2 regions of the Paenibacillus sp. FSL E2-0178 genome follow, and region 1 is predicted to be linked to the other one. Evidence: riboswitches for the same ligand, from Rfam matches in the RefSeq annotation. Region 1 holds a riboswitch; the other holds the start of a gene.
What was found. Region 1 has a riboswitch for cyclic di-AMP ahead of MHI42_RS17665 (hypothetical protein). Riboswitches for the same ligand answer to the same signal wherever they lie in the genome.
Positions count from the first base shown of each region.

Region 2: another riboswitch for cyclic di-AMP. It lies ahead of MHI42_RS20005 (C40 family peptidase); the one in region 1 lies ahead of MHI42_RS17665 (hypothetical protein).

Region 1 is NZ_CP151953.1:4,073,027-4,078,908, forward strand. It holds gene ytxJ (bacillithiol system redox-active protein YtxJ) at 1-295, shown strand, start outside; gene MHI42_RS17650 (glutaredoxin family protein) at 292-534, shown strand; gene MHI42_RS17655 (oxidoreductase) at 607-1,629, opposite strand; gene MHI42_RS17660 (MerR family transcriptional regulator) at 1,626-2,027, opposite strand; cyclic di-AMP (ydaO/yuaA leader) riboswitch at 2,619-2,788, shown strand; gene MHI42_RS17665 (hypothetical protein) at 2,962-3,408, shown strand; gene MHI42_RS17670 (hypothetical protein) at 3,757-3,945, opposite strand; gene MHI42_RS17675 (hypothetical protein) at 4,029-4,487, opposite strand; gene MHI42_RS17680 (hypothetical protein) at 4,487-4,828, opposite strand; gene MHI42_RS17685 (class I SAM-dependent methyltransferase) at 4,958-5,614, shown strand; gene MHI42_RS17690 (hypothetical protein) at 5,725-5,882, opposite strand, start outside.
Region 2 is NZ_CP151953.1:4,624,825-4,630,706, forward strand. It holds gene MHI42_RS19990 (YwhD family protein) at 1-53, opposite strand, end outside; gene MHI42_RS19995 (M1 family metallopeptidase) at 158-2,173, shown strand; gene MHI42_RS20000 (hypothetical protein) at 2,218-3,015, shown strand; cyclic di-AMP (ydaO/yuaA leader) riboswitch at 3,233-3,371, shown strand; gene MHI42_RS20005 (C40 family peptidase) at 3,429-3,857, shown strand; cyclic di-AMP (ydaO/yuaA leader) riboswitch at 4,245-4,388, shown strand; gene MHI42_RS20010 (C40 family peptidase) at 4,394-4,885, shown strand; gene MHI42_RS20015 (GNAT family protein) at 5,133-5,618, shown strand; gene MHI42_RS20020 (cytochrome c) at 5,745-5,882, shown strand, end outside.

The DNA.
Region 1 (5,882 bases):
ACTGCAACAATACGTAGGGCAACCCGGCAAAAAATTGCTCTTCAAGCACAGCACCACCTGCCCGATCAGCGCCAAAGCAAATGAGGAGTTCCAGGCCTATACACAGAATTCCGACACGCCTGCCGCCATTGTACATGTTATCGAAGACCGTCCGGTCTCCAATCAGATTGCCGAGGATTTCGGGATTAAGCATGAATCGCCGCAGATTTTCCTGCTGGAGGATGGTGAGGTCCGCTGGAACACTTCCCACTGGAAAATCACCCGCGGCGCCATCAAGGAAGCTGTGGAGCAATGAGCCAGAACGTAATCATCTATTCCACCTCCGGCTGCAGCGACTGCAATCAGGTGAAGCAGCTGCTTGAGAGCAAGGGCATTCCCTTCGAAGTCAGAGATGTGATGACCAGTACCGTCTATCAGGAAGAAGTCGAGAAGCTGGGCTTCATGGGTGTTCCAGTCACCGTGTCCGGAGACCGGGCTGTCAAGGGCTTCAATCTCCCTGAGCTTCAGGAGCTTATTGAGGCAGCTGTACAGTAAGGATTCAGTCAGTTATGCAAAATGGTGCCGCCCTCTTTACAGGGCCGGCACCATTTTTGTCGTTCAGATCTGTCAGGCCGGGAATGTAACCCCCGTCATAGCTTCACTCAGCTCCCATAGCATCAGGGCGTTGCCCGAATCGATCGCCCAGTCCTGCACCCCAGGCTGGTGCGAATCCCCGGACTCCGCAACAGGAGCGATGTCGGCATCCTCGCAATACACGCCGCCCGTGCCGTCGAGCAGCGGACTCACCGCGCACCAGACACTGGTCGCGGCTCCCTGCTGGACCGTCTTCATATGATTCATACGCCCGGCCGGGATACGGTTGCCCGCCTCATCCAGCGCCCCCATGCCGCGCAGCTCGTCATCCGACAGATGCCGGGCCAGATCGGTCAGGATGCTGCCGGGATGCACGGAGAATGCCCGGACACCATGTACTTGCCCGCGTTTGTCCAGTTCAAGGGCGAACAGCACATTGGCGGTCTTCGACTGGCCGTAGGCTGTCCATTTCTCATAGGCCCGCCGCTCAAAGTTCACGTCTGCGAAATCAACACCGGCAATGCGGTGGCCGCGTGAGGATACGGAGACTACCCGTGCGCCTCCGGACTTCACCAGCGCAGGCCAGAGCCGGGCTGCCAGCTGGAAATGCCCCAGATGGTTGGTGGCGAACTGCACTTCGTATCCGCGAGCATCCCGGGCCAGCGGCGAAGCCATAATGCCTGCGCTGTGAATGAGGATATCCAGCGGCCGGCCGGAGTCCAGGAACCGCTGCGCGAAGGCATCGATGGATACCGGCTCCAGCAAATCCAGTGACTCCAGCTGGACTCCGGGGATGCCGGCAAGGGCGAGCCGGGCCTTTTCCGGTGTCCGTACGGGAACTATCAATGTAGCTCCGGCCGCAGCCAGGACACGTGTGGTCTCCAGACCCAGGCCGGAGTAGCCGCCGGTCACGATGGCTGTTTTGCCGCTCAGATTATGGCCTTGGATTACTTGCTCCGCCGTAGTGTCCGGCCCAAACCCCGAAGGAATCGGGTGCTGCTTAACTTTCGCGTGATTCAACTCTTTGTTCGTCTCCTGATTCAACCCAGTATTCATTCCTCGTTCCTCCTCTGTTCCATTTCCGCGATGAACCTGCCGTCCTTAAGCTCCCGGAAGTTCTTCAGCTTGTATTTCATAAGCTCCAGGGCCGCCGTAAGTTCCGTGAGCTGCTCTTCAATCAACGTTTTATGCCCGTCCAGCACACTGTAGCATTCATCGTAGTCCTCTTCCGCTGACGCCCGGATGTATTCTTGAATGATGCGCAGCGGCATATGGGTTCTTTTGAGAATAGCAACGAAATGCACCCGGTCCAGCTCACGCCTGCTGTATGCCCGCTGGCCGTTCTCCTTGCGGCTTGCCGGGGGCAGGAGCTTGATTTTCTCATAATAGCGGATGGTATCCTGGCTGAGTCCTGTCCGCTCTGCTACCTCGGCAATCGTAAAAACAGGCTCCATTTGCTGCTGGCCTCCTTCTTAATCTAGCTTCTTAGTTTGGCTTTCAGTCTTGGTAATTTACTGACAGTCTGCCCTTACAGAATCAAATGATAATCCCTGGAGTATGGTCCAAGTCAAGCATTCGGGAAGCGGGAATTAGGCCCTCCCGGATGTATGGTTTGTGCGGCTAGAAAGGATACCCTTTTCGTAGAATCGGGCTCTAATTCAGGTACAATTTGTAAACCGCCGTAATTACTCTAATAACACAATCACGCATCTATTTGCCTGACGGGTAACGCTTACTTTATCTTCAATCTCTCATTATCTCCCGATATCTCACTAATACGCCCATTTCACAAAAATTCGATATCGACGCCGTTTCCGTCTAACGCATTAATATTTCCGGAGTTCTCCTGCCGCTGCCTCCCAAAAATAAAAAACGGCGATTGAGCGAGATAAACGGATGATAATCGGCCACATATATGGTTTTAGTCTCCAATATTCCTCGCAAAGCAGCAATTTATTGCAAATCCGGCGCAGAAGCACTCTTTTCCATTTTTACAAAGACAACCCTGAAAGGGTATGATTCGTGTTGAAAGTTACCAGTGAAAATGTGAATGCACGCTGAATTTCCGCCAAGCGGAAAACGGGGGAACCATCAGGCCGCAGGCCTACTTGGGGTGAATCCGAAGGAGACTTCAATTACGCAGTCTCAAAAGGTAGGGCGACTCTCACCGTCCGAATCCGACAGCTAACCCCGTAAGCGTAAAGAGAGAGATCTTGATCCGCCACGATTTTGCCCCAGGCTTCTTACGCCTGCAACAAAACCGCAGCAGAGGTCCTCCTCTGTCTGCGGTTTTTTGCGCACTTATTCCGGAGGATCAGCATTTCGGCAAACCTATCAACTACATATCCAAACTATAAATCGCCCACATTCAGGAAGGAACGTGTCCACATGCCAGACCCATTATCGTCCAACGCAGCTCCCGCTGCCGGATTCACCAGCTATATTGAGCAATATAGCGGAACCATCTATGCGCTAAGCTGTCTCCTGCTGGAGAAGGGCGCCCGCGCCGATCAAGCCGCAGTTGCCACATTCGCGGCACTCTATGAGCCTTGGCTCAAGGGCAGCATCCAAGCAGATGCTTACTCCCTTACCGCCTACAGGGAATGCATCCGGCAATGCTCGCTGGTTGCTCAAGACCGCGGCCGCTGCTCTTCTGCCCTGCTCACCTGGGAGGATCAGATCGCCAGCGCCTTATGGTACGGCATCCAGCTGCCTCTGCCCGAGATCAGCCTCATCCTGCAGCGAAGCGTCCCTGAGCTGAAAGCGCAGCTCAGAGGGATTCGCGAACAGATGGCTGCTGCGCGGCCAGCTGTCCCGCGCCCGTCGGCGGGATAATAGGGAAGATGGCTGGGCCTGCAACAATAGCTTTAATCATGCCACTGCGATCCATGCGGACTGTAGATCCGTTATTTCGCCCAATCAGGCCATTCAGCGATCCATGCGGACTCAGAGGACCTTAACTAACCAGTTTCGCCTCATTTTGAGCTCCCTCGAACAATATAAGCGCTCCTGAGTCCGCAACGGGTAAAAAAGCAGGCTTTTTCACAAAATAAGGTCCTCTCATTCCGCGTAGCAAGCGCTGCATGGAGTAAATCCGCTGACGCCGTACATATTAATAAAAGCCGCAGCATCCGCCACGACTCTCCATTTGCTATGCTATGCTATCCGTTCCAGTGCCAGAAATCAGCGCTTGCCCTTGCCGCCCTTGGCGAACCGCCAAAAAGCCATGCAGCATCCGAGCAGCCCGACGCCCAGCAAGATGGTCTGCAGTGCTCCCAGCCAGGTTGATTTGTCCGACGGGATCAGGCTGCTGATAATGATCAGCAGGATGGAGACCACGACCAGCACGGGGGTTTGTCTACTTTTTTTCACAAAAAATCACCACTCCTAATTACTAATATTACTAAGGTACACTATCTGCTGGGTTTTAACCAGTTGGGGGGGGGGTACTCACTCTATAGAACAGCATTATTTATAAGCCCGATAACAAGTATCGCTTCTTGTTTATAGCCTTCAAGATTATCTAGCGCCACCCATTCCGGGTCATCTTTTCTATACTGATAGAATCTTACAACCACGTCTTTTCCATCCAGCTGAGAGCTCAATACGATAATAAACTGCCTATCGCTGTAGTACTCTTGCATCTTCCCTGTCCACCGATCTATTATTTGCATTCCAGTTGCTATATCACTTACATGTAAATGATTAATTGATGCTTCTAATCCAGTTCTGTCCGGGTATGTTGTTTCTTTGACTGTTTTTAAAGTTCCAAGTTCAGTGGTATCTATCAAAATACAATGATCCCATTCCGTAAAACTAGGACTCGGTCCCTCCGAGGCTACATGGACTGAAGGTGGCACATTTTTAAGTAAATAACGCATTGCCTTATTTGTCTTCGTACTTCTCCTCATCACTACAGGTCATCCACCTTCCATACCCCATCCATTTTAATTATTGAATAGACAGCGGTATCATCACTCCCGTTATCCCAGGACCTGTCCGCTACCACTTCATATTCATCAGCGTCTATTTTATTCATTTCATTAATTTCGTAATCTGTTATATTTGCCGTCTCCTTGCTGATTTCATCATACAGAGCCTTCATTTCATCTATCGTCTTACTTTCTGAGGTATCTCCGGAACACCACATGTGCACTTTCGCGATGAAATCATCCAGGTAGCTCACTACCACACTGTTCAGCTCCGGATCATCACTTAGCTTCTGCTGCTTAATCGTTCTAAATCCATCTAACATAATATCCGGCCGCTTCACAAAAGTCTATCTGTTTAAATACGAGGATTAACAATAACATTGCAAATCAGCTCTATCGTAGATATAATATGTCCGTAATAACTATTTAGTGTAATTAAAGGAGATCGGGCTATGACTGAGTTCTGGGAAGCAAGCTTCATAGAAAAACAAACGATGTGGGGATTTGAACATTCTGACTCGGCCATCTTAACCAAGGATTTTTTCCTTGAAAAGAATGTTAAAGACATCCTGGTTCCCGGCATTGGATATGGCAGAAATGCAAAGGTTTTTATGGACAATGGAATAGATGTTACTGGTATTGAAATTTCGCAAACAGCGATTGATCTGGCGAGGCAGAGCGGGCTGGATATGAATGTTTTTCACGGCTCGGTAACCGATATGCCATTTGACAACAAACTCTATGACGGTATTTTCTGCTATGCCCTGATTCACTTATTGGATCAGCGTGAGCGGGAGAAGTTCATTCAGGATTGTTATAATCAGCTGAAGCCGGGTGGATATATGGTCTTTACAACGGTATCCAAAAAAGCACCAATGTACGGTAAGGGCGTCCAACTGGATACAGACTATTTCGAAATCATGGACCGAGTGAAAATGTTTTTTTATGATGCTGACTCCATTCAACAAGACTTTGCCAACTATGGCCTGGTCGAGATATCAGAAATAGATGAGCCCGGTAAGAATATGAAAAACAAGCCTTCCATAAACTTCTTATTTGTAAAATGTAAAAAGGATCCCCTCAGCTACCAAATACAAAAACACCTCTAAGGTCGAAATCCTATCAGAATAGAATTCAAACTTTAAGAGGTGTCTAATTATTCTAACAAATAGTGGTTAGTCCCTACGTGATCAGAGAAACTTACTGTCTATAATGACGTTTACTCCTTAGTGAGTTTGTTAAAAGCAGCTGAGTCGTATCTATCTCCCTGCACAAGCCAATTATCATTTACATTTTTTAAAGTTAGAATACCCTCTAAAGGAACACGCTTGCTCTCCTTGTCCCCTTGATCAATTAGTACCAGGTCCACAATATATC
Region 2 (5,882 bases), 550 kb from region 1:
TTCACAATATTCAAGGCAATCTGCTTTTTGCCCTCTGGTTGTACGTTATCCACAAGTGCACATCCTTTCCATTCACTAATTATTTAATTTTAGCTAATAATGCGCCGATTGCAAACATATACATCCCGTAGATGCTTGTCACGGGAGGAATCACAGTATGAAGCCACATTCATTAAGGTATACCCTCATCTTCGCAGCTCTGGCTGTTCTCACCTTGCTTGGAGGCGGAATATGGTTTCTTTCAGGGCACAGCCCTGCCGTATGGACTGCCTCTGCCCCAAAAGAGGCCAAGTCCCCCGCCGTCCTGCCGCAGCAGCAAATTGTGCAGTCCACTCTTCCGGAGATTACTCCGCCTCCGGTGTCGGAGGTTTTAAGCCAGCGTGTGGTGGAATATCACATGGATGTTCAGCTGCTGGCCGATACGGGAACCTTAACTGCTTCCGAAACGGTGACCTGGATCCATCCGGGCAAAAAACCGGTCCAAGAGCTCTATTTTCACCTTTACCCCAATGCATTCGCTTCCGGCGATACAACCTTTATGAAGGAATCCGGAGGAACGCTCCGCGGCGACTCTATGCCTGCGGGCGGATACGGCAGCTTGACGCTGACGGATCTGCGGACCTCCGAGGGGATTTCGCTAATGCAGCGCACCCAGTATGTGCAGCCTGACGACGGCAATGTGAATGACAAGACCCTGCTTAAGGTCCACCTGCCCCAGCCGGTGAACGGTGGTGAGAGCGTAACACTCAAACTCCAGTTTGAGGTCAAGCTGCCGAAAATATTCGCCCGTATGGGAACCGCCGGCAACTTCGTCATGGCCGGCCAGTGGTTCCCCAAGCTCAGCGTCTATGAGCCTGCAGGCACAAGGGGAGTACAGGAGGAAGGCTGGAATCTGCATCAGTACCATGGCACATCTGAGTTCTACAGTGATTTCGGTATTTACAATGTAACCATCTCCGTCCCGTCCGATTACAAGGTTGCCGCCACCGGATTTCCGGTGAAGAACGCGCGGCTGGTACAGGACCGCAAAATCTATCAGTTCTACGCAGATGATGTTCATGACTTCGCCTGGGCGGCATCGCCGGATTTTGTGGTTGCCGAGAAGGCCTTCTCCGCGCCGCAGGTGCCCGGAGTAAAGATCAAGCTCTATCTGGACCCGCTGCATAAGGATCTTCAGGAGCGCTACTTCCAGGCAGCAGAGGCTGCCCTGACCGCCTTCAGCAAATGGTATGGCCCGTATCCTTACTCCACCTTATCCATTGTAGTCCCGCCTGAATCTGGCAATGGGGCCGGGGGGATGGAATATCCGACGCTGATCACTGCCTTCGGTGCTGCCGAGGCATCGCCCGGCACCTCGCTTGAGCGGACCGTGATCCATGAGATCGGTCACCAGTATTTCTATGGCATGGTCGCCAGCAATGAATTCGAGGAGGCGTGGCTGGACGAGAGCTTCACCTCATATGCCGAAGACCGGCTGATGGAGCAGGAATATGGCGTTGCCTCAAGCCTCCCGCTGCAGTCCAGTCTGGTCTCCTCCTCGCAGCCGCTCAATCTGGAGACGTGGAAATACACCGGAGATGATGCCTACACACGTAATGTCTATATCCGGGGCAAGCTGGTGCTCCGTGACATCGAACGGTTAGCAGGAGCCAAGAACATGGATGCCATTCTCGCTGCTTATGCCCGTAAATACCGCTTCAAGCATCCCTCAACCGCTGACTTCCAGAAGATTGTGGAGAAAGTGACCAAGCAATCCTGGCAGACTTATTTTGACCAGTATGTCTACAGCGGCGGAGCCCCTGATTTTGCAGTAGACGACATCAGGCTCACGGCTAAACGGGACGGCGGCAACGGAGCGGGGATTCAATATGATGCTGTAGTTGAGGTAAGCAACAAGGGCAGCCATTATGGGGATGTCCCTGTAAAATTTATTTTCTCGGACGGGTATTCGGTTCAGCAATACTGGAACGGCGAAGGGAAGACAACATCGTTTGAATTATCGTATAAAGCACCTCTGGTCTCCGCCGAGATTGATCCGGGACATTCCATACTGCTGGAGAGCAAGCATCTCAATAATTTCAGAATGGCGGAGCTTGAGCACAATACTCTTTCCCGCTGGACGCTCAGTGCGACGACACTGCTTGAAACCCTGCTCGGAACTCTTGTCTGGTGAGGTGAAGGATTGTGAAAATTTCGATAACCCGCGGTTGGCACAGCATGAAAGAGCAATTTTATATCCTGATTCTGCTATTTATCTACCGGCTGTTCTGGGGCTACTTCATGTACAAATTCATTAAAAGCGCCGTCGTTCCGGTACTGCTGCGCTATCCGGATGCGGATGCCGGCGGCAGTAGCATAGGCAGGCTGCTGTATTATATTGAGGGGCAGGCTGCGCTGCACACGGACCCGGACGTCCGGCAATGGCTATGGCTGCTCCTGGCACTGACTGTGTTGCGGCTGCTGCTCTCCCCCTTTATCCGGGCGGGCCTGCTGCACGAGCTTCACCAGGAACGTGCCGGGGAGCGCGGACTGTTCTTTTTTCCCGGGATGAAGCGTTATGGTCTGCCTGTCCTGCTGTTCAGTCTCGTTGAATGGGCGCTGGCCCTTCTGCCGCTCTATTGGCTGCTGCCGAAGATGTACCGTCTGCTTCTGAACGGCATTCTCGATTATCCGCTGCTGCTGACGCTCGTGCCTTATGTGCTGGGCTGGCTCGTCTACCTCTTCCTTATCCGCAAGCTGCTGCTGTATATGCAGTTCGGTTATACCGCCGGCACGGGCATGTTCACTTCGCTGCTGATCTGTCTGAAGGTGCTTCTGCACTCCATCGGGATATCCGTCATTATAGGCGCAGGAAGTCTGCTGACGCTGATCCTCTGCAGCGCTGCAGCGCTCTTCTGCCCCGGCCTCCCGGCCCTGCTCCTGCGCCAGGCAGCTCCACTGCCGTCCACCCTATTCAGAATGTGGGGCATAGCCGCACAGTATCATCTCTGGTCCAGTAAATCATTCCCACGATAATCGGCCGCCAAAACGGCATACTAAAAGAGTCATCGCCCCTCTGGTGAGGTGCATGACTCTTTTTTGTTTACAGCTGCGACAAGTTAATTTGCAAAACTGTAAATCCTTTGGTACAATGATGCCTGTACTACTAGTAACAAATTTGTAATCTTTCAAATGGAATTAAGCAGCTATGTAACCGAAGCCTTTAACCTTATGTCGATATGTCACTATTCTGGTGCACAAAACGCCGAATTCCCTGCACCGGGGAGTGGGGGAACCATATTTTGGGTGAATTGATCTCGCTTTAGAGGGGTCATAGGGGAACCTTCTACCGAATCCTTAAGCTAACCTCGCAGGCCTTGGAAGGAGTACATCTTTTGAGAAGTCAGAACTTTAAGAAGAAATGCACCGCAGCAGCGCTGGGTCTTGTGATGGTATTCACACTTGGAGCAGGCAGCGCTTTCGCAGATTCCAAAATGGATACTGTGATCTCAAAAACCATTGGAACGTCATATAAAACCGGGGGCACCAGCACCAGCGGCTTTGATTGTTCCGGATTCACCAAATATGTATTCAAGAGTATCGGCCTTACCTTGCCGCGCACCTCTAAGGCACAGTACAGCGTTGGAACAGCCGTATCCAAGAGTAATTTGCGTTCCGGTGATTTGGTATTCTTCAATACCCTGGGCAACGGAGTTTCCCATGTCGGTATTTATGTCGGCAATGGCAAATTCGCACAATCCTCCACTTCGCGTGGTGTAACCATCAGTTCACTGAGTCAGGCATACTGGGCCAACCGCTACGTTGGCGCTAAAAGAGTGATGAGCACAACAGCCTACCAAGCTGTCGCTTACGATTGAACCCTTGAACATTTCCTCGAATATTCGTACCTCTAACAACTAAATGTAACTTATACGAGCCCGGTTTTGATTATTGCCGTAATCATTTCCGGGTTTTTCCTTTTCCTTATTCTACCTTTTACACTCATCTGCAGGCCCTGAAACACCTTTTTATCCCAAATCCAAAGAAAAATCCATCAATAGCTCACCTGCTGCGTAAATATGAGTCTTTCTATGCAGCTATAACTCTAAAAAACGCAAAAAAAATGCATTAATATGTTATAAGTGATTGCCAAGCGCCCTAGTCTTTGCTACAATTATCGCAGTGAGCTTTTAGTAACATTTTTGTAATTATTGAATCGCTTTTAACAAAGGTTTTGTCATGTATTGAATAACAGCTAATCCTAATCAACAGTCGTGCCGAGTTCCCTAAAGATTTAGGGAAACGGGGGAACCAACTTTGGGTGAATTGACCTCCTATTCTAAGAGGGGTCATAGGGGACCTTCAACCGAACCCTTAAGCTAACCTCGTAGGCATTTGGAAGGGGTATTTACTTTTGAAGAAGAAGCTAGCAGCCGCAGTACTAAGCTTTTCCATCATCTTCACCATTGGAGCAGGAAGCGCTTTCGCGGATTCCAAAATGGATAAAGTTATCGACAAAGCCATCGGGACCAAATACGTATCCGGCGGTGTATCCACGAACGGTTTTGATTGCTCCGGATTTACAATGTATGTTTTTGATAAGATCGGCATTAACCTGCCTCACCAATCCGGTTCCCAATATCAGATGGGCACTGCTGTATCCCGTGATGAGATGAGACCGGGCGATCTTGTATTCTTCAATACAAGCGGCAAAGGCATTTCCCATGTCGGTATTTATGTTGGTGACGGTGAGTTCGCACATGCTTCTTCCTCGCGTGGTGTAACCATCAGTTCGCTGAGTGACAGCTACTACGTCAACCGCTACGTTGGCGCCAAACGGATTATGAGTACAGATGCTTACAAGACTGTGGCTGCGGATTCCGAAGACAATGACGATGTGCAATAATTTGTCCTAATATAAGCGCTTTTCCAGGATTTTTGCCGAAATCTTGGAGAAGGGCTTATTTTTTTGTCTATAAAATTACTTACCCCGCTCTTTATTTGTAAAACACCAATTTCGCTCTTTCATAAAATATTTTTTGGCGTTTGTCAAGTTCCGGTCTTTCTGCAAGGTTTTTGCGTCGAATCCGGCTCGTTTTGTATATAATATTTATAGAATGAAGTAATGTTCCATTGAAAGGAGGCCTCCGCTTATGATAAGTTCTCCGGTAACTTTTTATGTTGTTCCTATGGAGTCGCGGCATGCTGCTGAGATCTGTGAGTGGAACTATAGGCCCCCGTATAATATTTACGGCTGGATGCCCTGGGAGCAGATGCAGGCGCTCGGTGTTGAATTCGGTGATCCGCAGCTGCGCAGCGAGCAATACGTTTCCGTTGTGAATGGACAGGGAATCCTGTGCGGCTTCGCCCAGCTGTTCCCTATGGAGGGTGTAGTCCGGCTTGGGATCGGCATGCGGCCCGATCTGTGCGGTCATGGCATGGGACATCTGTTCATGAAGGCCATCGTTCAGGCGGCTCTGCAGCGTTATCCGGAACGGGAGATCGATTTGGAGGTACTGACCTGGAATCAGCGGGCCATCCGTGCTTACCAGAAATGCGGATTTACCATAACGGATACTTATGAACGCAGAACCCCAACTGGCGATAAACCATTTTATTGTATGGTCTATGAGAAATAGCATTCCACTTCTGTATGTTTGCAAATTTTCCAGGAGTTTCGTTCATTTTTTTGACACAAATACTATGATAACGCTTCACCATCCGGTATAATGAAGGAAGCAGCTTACATGGAGGGACGGATGCAGATGCAGAAATGGATCATGAGCGGTTTGTTTTTTGCCGCCTGTGCCTTTGCCGTGGTCTTAATGTTTACCCTGCCCGGCAAAGCCGAGGTGGCTGAAGAGAACAAACCTACAATGCCTGAGGTTGTGCTGGACGCAGCC